2 linked regions of the Cohaesibacter sp. ES.047 genome follow. The protein of the gene in region 2 interacts with the protein of the main gene of each other region in a pairwise test. Links are inferred from orthologs where the notes say so. Each region holds a gene or a part of one and is shown on either strand. Other genes may lie near its edges. The genes, in order: ndk and CPH65_RS05850.

What was found.
Region 1: the proteins of CPH65_RS05850 (region 2) and ndk interact in binary tests that used the Escherichia coli proteins (3 or more experiments, as listed by UniProt). The link is inferred for Cohaesibacter sp. ES.047 from one-to-one orthologs.

The regions. Positions count from the first base shown.
Region 1 is NZ_LT907844.1:4,500,242-4,503,508, reverse strand. Bases 281-3,225 are described here. They hold ndk (nucleoside-diphosphate kinase), read left to right. Parts: upstream 281-1,514; coding sequence 1,515-1,937; downstream 1,938-3,225. Other genes in these bases: CPH65_RS20580 (IS256 family transposase), read right to left, coding at 2,969-3,225; CPH65_RS20585 (LysE family translocator), read right to left, coding at 2,054-2,674; CPH65_RS20595 (glutathione S-transferase family protein), read left to right, coding at 622-1,308; abc-f (ribosomal protection-like ABC-F family protein), read right to left, coding at 281-359. Outside these bases: more of abc-f, read right to left, coding at 1-280; more of CPH65_RS20580, read right to left, coding at 3,226-3,267. UniProt on the Escherichia coli protein: Major role in the synthesis of nucleoside triphosphates other than ATP. The ATP gamma phosphate is transferred to the NDP beta phosphate via a ping-pong mechanism, using a phosphorylated active-site intermediate.
Region 2 is NZ_LT907844.1:1,311,871-1,315,012, reverse strand. The notes cover bases 94-2,913. They hold CPH65_RS05850 (5-formyltetrahydrofolate cyclo-ligase), read right to left. Parts: upstream 1,891-2,913; coding sequence 1,297-1,890; downstream 94-1,296. Other genes in these bases: CPH65_RS05835 (DUF4164 family protein), read right to left, coding at 2,810-2,913; CPH65_RS05840 (cell division protein ZapA), read right to left, coding at 2,330-2,689; CPH65_RS05855 (TIGR00282 family metallophosphoesterase), read right to left, coding at 444-1,277; CPH65_RS05860 (YebC/PmpR family DNA-binding transcriptional regulator), read right to left, coding at 94-308. In the rest of the region: more of CPH65_RS05860, read right to left, coding at 1-93; more of CPH65_RS05835, read right to left, coding at 2,914-3,091. UniProt on the Escherichia coli protein: Involved in the removal of 5-formyltetrahydrofolate.

The sequences.
Region 1 (3,267 bases), 3.2 Mb from region 2 along the record:
TGGGCGTGGATATCGGTAAGCCGAAGCTGGATCTCAGAGATGCGGGCCGGATCGGTGGCCAGTTCCGCTTCGGCCAGAAGGGCTGTTCGTTCAAGATCGGCCTTCAAGACAAATGCGAGCAGGCTTTCGTCCGAGGCCGGGGCTTCCTGTGCGACCTGCCCGACGCGCGCGCCCTTGCGGATGGTCGCTGTGCCGCTTTCAGGCGCGATGTCGCCCACAAGCAGCTTGAACAGGGTGGTTTTGCCGGTCCCATTGCGGCCAACAAGGCCCATTTTGGCCCCTTCGGGCACAACAAGGGTTGCTTCCTCGAAGAGGGCACGGCCAGCAATACGGTAGGTGAGATTATTAATATGCAGCATGATGGGGGCGTTGTGCCTTATTTCGCTCTGCTTGGCAATCGGATTGGCGCCGCGATGCCCGTTTAAAAAAATCGGCCTGTGAAACGTTCGTTCGCTTGACGATGGGGATAGGGAGCAAGTGTTGCTGGAAAAAGACTGGCCATACCTCATCAACCCTTGCAGGATGCTCGCCCCGCATCTTCTGAGTTGATCACATCCTTTTAAAAGCCCGCATCAACAACGACAACAAGGGTACAGACACTTTGCCTAAGAGGAGGCCTTCATGACTATCAAGCTTTATGACCTGTGCGCCAAAGACCGGGCTGTGCGGTTTTCTCCCGCCTGTTGGCCAACACGCATGGCGCTGGCGCACAAGGGGCTGGAAGTAGAGGTCGTGCCGACCCTTTTTACGGACATTGCCCGGATCGAAGGTGGAGGACAAAAGAGTGTGCCTGTGATTGCCGATGGGGACATGGTGGTCCGGGATTCCTTTGCCATCGCGCTCTATCTCGAACGGACCTACGACAACCGCCCGACCCTGTTTGGCGGTGAAGCGGGCGAGGCGCTGTCGCGTTTCATTCACTATTGGGCAGGCAGCTTCATTGAAGGGCAGATCGCACGCATGATCATCCATGACATCTATCAGAAACTCGATCCCGCTGATCAGCCCTATTTCCGCGAGAGCCGTGAAGCACGGTTCGGGCGGCCGCTGCAAGAGGTTCAGGAGCAGACGCCCGAGCGGATCGAGGCGTTCCGGCAGAGCCTTGGTCCCTTCCGCACGACCCTTTACAAACAACCATTCCTTGGCGGTGACATGCCGCTCTATGCAGACTATTGCCTGTTTGGATCCTTGCAGTGGCCACGGTTGATGTCCGATGCCCAGTTGCTTGATAGGGATGATCCGGTTGCAATGTGGTTCGAGCGCTGTCTCGATCTTCATGGCGGATTGGGGCGTGCCGCCAAGGCCTGACCTTTTTCTCAAGGTGGTCAAAAATTCAGCGGTCGCGACAAAAAGGCTTTGTATAGCGCATAACAGCCATGTCCTTTTTGCAGATTGGGGTTGCAGGGTAGGGCGCAGCTCGCTATAGAACGCGTAAATCGTGGCGCGTTGATTTTCATTATGTCTTGGACAGGATGAAATCTCACGCCAAAACGCCAAGTAAACAGGGAATTCTGATGGCTATCGAACGCACCTTCTCAATCATCAAGCCGGATGCCACAAAGCGGAACCTCACCGGCAAGATCATCGCCAAGTTTGAAGAGGCAGGTCTGCGCGTCGTCGCTTCCAAGCGCATCCACATGACCAAGGAACAGGCCTCCGGTTTTTATGCGGTTCACAAGGATCGCCCATTCTTTGGCGAGCTTGTTGACTTCATGATTTCCGAGCCGGTTGTCGTGCAGGTGCTGGAAGGCGAAAGTGCCATTGCCAAGAACCGTGAAGTGATGGGCGCCACCAACCCGTCGGAAGCCGCCGAAGGGACCATCCGCAAGGAATTTGCCCTGTCCATGGGCGAGAATTCCGTGCACGGCTCCGATGCACCTGAAACCGCTGCAGAAGAAATCAAATTCTTCTTCACAGACGACGAAATCGTCGGCTGATACGCTGCATAACGGACGCGTTTCCATGAATAAGGCCATCAGCATTGCGCTGGTGGCCTTTCTGTTTTGATGGGCTATTTTCTGACTGGGAGGCTTGCTCCCCGCCGCGCCTGTTTCTAGCGGGAGGACGCTGCGAGGGCTGCGCCAAAGCTGATGAAGGTAAGGCCAATGCCGCGGCGTAGATATTTCATGCGAAGAGCGTTGGCAAAGAAGCCTCTTAAGCGGCCAGACAACAGCATGACGCTGATGTGGCTGACAAGGCAGGCCAAGGCATAGGTAACGGCAAGGATGAGGCCATCGCGGTAAAGGGTCGATGGCTCATGCAGGAATGGGGGAATGATCGCCAGCTGAACAGCAATTGCCTTGGGGTTTGTAATGGCGACACCGAGGGCTGTGAGAAAGATGCTCCGGCGTTTCGGGGGGAGGGCGAGGCTCAGATCCGCTTCGAGCTCGGACCGGTCCCGCCATGTCTTGATGCCCAGCCAAACCAGATAGAGACCGCCAATGATCTTCAGTGCCAGAAAGGCAACGCTTGATGCAGCCATCAGAGCGCCCAGTCCGAATGTAACGCCAGCACCGATGATGACCATGCCAAGTGTGTTACCCAATGCAGACCAGAAGGTGATGCGGCTGCCATAGCGCAAGCTGTTGGACAGGGTGAACAGCAGACCGGGACCGGGACTGAAAGCAGGCAGGATCGATAGAGCGACGAACAGCAACCAGGTATCGAGGGTCATGTCAGTGGGCGTTTCTTTTTCGGGTGGATGCGTGGCAAGTTCCGCTGAACAACTGGGTACCGCAAGGTCCAGTCGGTTCGATTGCCTCTCTATACCGAACCAGACGGTTTCACAAGCAAGAACGCATCGAATGGTTACGCGGCGCAGGTGCTTGCGCTGTGGGGGCCTCGTATCGCTTCGCGCGTATTCCGAGCGTCCTAAAGCTCGAAAACATTGTCTTTGCGATAGACAGACTGCATGGAACGGAAAAATACGCCCCGGGACTATGGAGAATTTTGTGCCCTGGCGCTTTGATTACGCCATTTGGAAACGATCTTCGAACATTATTGCGAACTGGCTTTTCACTGAGTGCCATTCGCGCACGGAGCGTTTCCATTCCACAGAAGTAGCATTCAGGGCGAGATAAATCAATTTCGCAGCTGCCTCGTCACTGGGGAAATGCCCGCGGGAGCGAACGGCCCGGCGGATTTTCGAGTTCAGTGCTTCAATGGCGTTCGTGGTGTAGATCAGCCTGCGCACCTGGGGCGGATAGTCGAGGAACGGGATCACCTCGTTCCAGGCCCGGCGCCAACTCGGCGCGATTGCCGGGTATT
Region 2 (3,142 bases):
TCGGTCAAGGCCTCGACCACGACAGCGGTGCCGGCTGGACCATAGCCCTCGTAACGCACCTCGTCGAAGTTGCCTTCATCACCCGCTTCGGCTTTCTTGATGGCCCGGTCGATATTGTCTTTCGGCATGGACTGGCCACGCGCGTTCTGGATGGCCAGACGCAGGCGAGCATTCGAATCCGGGTCCGAGCCGCCCATCTTCGCAGCAACCGTGATCTCTTTGGAGAGTTTTGAGAACAACTTGGATCGTTTGGCATCCTGAGCGCCTTTGCGATACATGATGTTCTTGAATTTTGAATGGCCTGCCATAATCCTATTTTCCGTATGTTTTGATGATCGCCGCCGGATGAGCCCATCGGAGCGCTTCAAAATTTGTTGCAGGTCATGCCACAAGAGCACAGCAAAGATCAAGCCGTCTCATGGTCCTGCCGAGCCAAAGCTGGCTCAATTGCTGCTCTTTTCCCAAAATGACGGGATATGCTGCGCCAGATGCCCACCCAAGCGCAAGGGCTCGACGGCAACGGCAAGTCCGGACGCATCGTCCGTATCGACAGCAACTCCACAAAGGGTCGGCTCCCCGAGCGCCGGTGTGAAGCGCCCGGAAGGAATCTTGGTGACGAACCGGCGTACCGGCTCTTCCTTCTCCATACCAAGCACCGAGTCGTAATCGCCGCACATGCCAGCATCGCTCATATAGGCAGTGCCACCTGGCAACACGCGATAGTCCGAGGTGGGCACATGGGTGTGCGTCCCGACCACCAGACTAACCCGTCCGTCCAGAAAATGCCCCATCGCTTCTTTTTCAGAGGTCGCCTCGGCATGGAAGTCGACGATGGTGGCATCTGCAAACTCGCCCATCGGGCACGCCGCCAGTTCCTTTTCAATCGCGTTGAAGGGACAGTCCATCGCATCCATATACACCCGCCCCATGGCATTCATCACCAGAACGTTGGCACCATTGCGGGCGGTGTAGAGATTGGCGCCTTTGCCGGGAACGCCGGATGGATAGTTCACCGGACGCAGAAATGCGGGCTGACGCTCACAAAAAACAAGGGCATCACGTTGGTCCCAGACGTGGTTTCCGGTGGTGATGGCATCGCCACCCGCATCGATAAGATCCTGCAGGATGGCCTCTGTGATGCCAAAACCAGCAGCAGAATTCTCGCCATTGATCACCACGAAATCGATGCCGTACTGCTCAACCAGACCGGGAAGCCTGTTCAGTACGATGTTTCGCCCGGCTCGCCCGACTATATCTCCAATAAACAGCAATCGCATGTAGTCACTCAAAATCCGCCTAATCGCCCATAGGCGCACGGATCACGTCCTTGTCAGTCACAATTATATCCAGTGGCAGGTCATAACCACCAATGGGCACCTTGTCCAGTTGCTGAAAGGAAAAGGCCAGCCCCACAAGCGTCGGCCTGCCGCCTGAAAGGATCCGTTCGGAGATATAGCGATCGTAATGCCCTGCCCCATATCCGATGCGATTACATTGACCATCGAACGCCAATAGCGGCATGACAAGCAGATCCGGAACGACTTCAGGTGCCCCCGGAGCCGCAGCACGGGTGCCAAAACCGACATCCACAAGTTCGGCTCCCTCCTTGTAGGCGCGGAACATCATCCCGGTCCGCCCGATGGGGACAGGAAGGGCCAGTCCCAGACCTTTCTCCCGTAGCTCCGGGACAAGAAAAGTGGGATCGATTTCAGACTGGATGGGCATGAAGAGACCGACGATCCGGGCTCCCTCCAAAGGCACATGGGTGACAAGGTTGGCGCATGCAAGCCGCGACATGTCCGCCCGCGTTTCCTCAGGCACGGCATCTCGTCTCGCCCGCATCGTCTTGCGCGTTTCGGCCTTTTCAGCCTTCAAAGCAACACTGTCCATTCGTCCCCCATTGCGCAGACATGACGTTCAACGCGCCTGCCACCCCGCCTTATCGTTCGCCCAGTTTTGCCGAATTCCGCCCGGCTCAACATCGGCCGTTACCAAACTGCGCCGATTCAAGCCCAGAGCCAACCAAAAAAAAGCGGCCCACCCTAAAATAAGGAGGACCGCTTTTGAATGGTATGCCGCATCGACCGTCGAAGCTTTTTCAGATCCTGGGACACCTTAAGTTAAGGTGGGCGCCGGTTGAAGAGGACCACGATCCCTATCAGTGCCAGCTCCCGTTCGGATCAGTAAGGCCCCGAGGATAAGTTGCTTCTAACGCGAAGTGCAGCAGACGTTCATATATATAGGAGCCGAAAACGAAATTCCAGCACCACTTTGCTCATCAACCGACATGTTGGCTTAAAAAATGGTTTTGCAGACCAGCTATGCAAGATCAGTTGTCCAGAAGAACCTTCGAGAGCCGTTCCAGTTGCTCTGCCGCCTTGTCAATTCGATCGGCGAGCGCTTCCTGATCGCCTTCGTTCTTTTCCTTGATGGCATAGCGCGCGTCTCTGAGCGTCTTGATCTCTTCGGACAGGGTTTCGACCTTGGACGACATCTCCGACATTTGGTCCATGGCCATGATTCCGGCCATTACCGTGAGGCGCTGGTCCCCGATCTCTCCGAAATTCTCTCGCAACTCTGCAATGATACCGTCGAATTGACGCGCCAAAGACAACAGATGATCTTCCTGACCATCTTCACAGGCCATGCGGTAGGCACGCCCGTTGATGCTGACGCTGACCTGCACCATATAGTTCTCCGGTCACTTCCCAAAGTGCGCCTTTTCGCGGTTTGATCACCGCGAAATCGCTCGTCATTCCTGCCCGCCCCGTGTATCGGCGCGGATCACCGCATTGTTGCTCTGTAACCTCTATCCGCCATGTTGTTCCAACACGGCCCGGACCGATTCCATCGCAGCACCCAGACGGCGCGATACTTCCACATTGGCGCTCTCGAGTTTATCCGAGCGCGACTTTGCCTGTTCCAGAGATGCGGACAGCTCCGACCGCTCCGTGCTGAGCCGCTGCAGATCTCCCCGCAATGTCTGGATCGACGAAGCCTTTTCTTGATGCTTATCGACCGCCTCTTCAAGGGCTGCAATGGCCCGATCCAGTCGGACCAAGGCTTCGCTCACCCCAGGCTTTTCACCCATCTTACCCCCAAGTTGACCAACAGCCCGGTCCCACACCAGTCAGCGTCGACC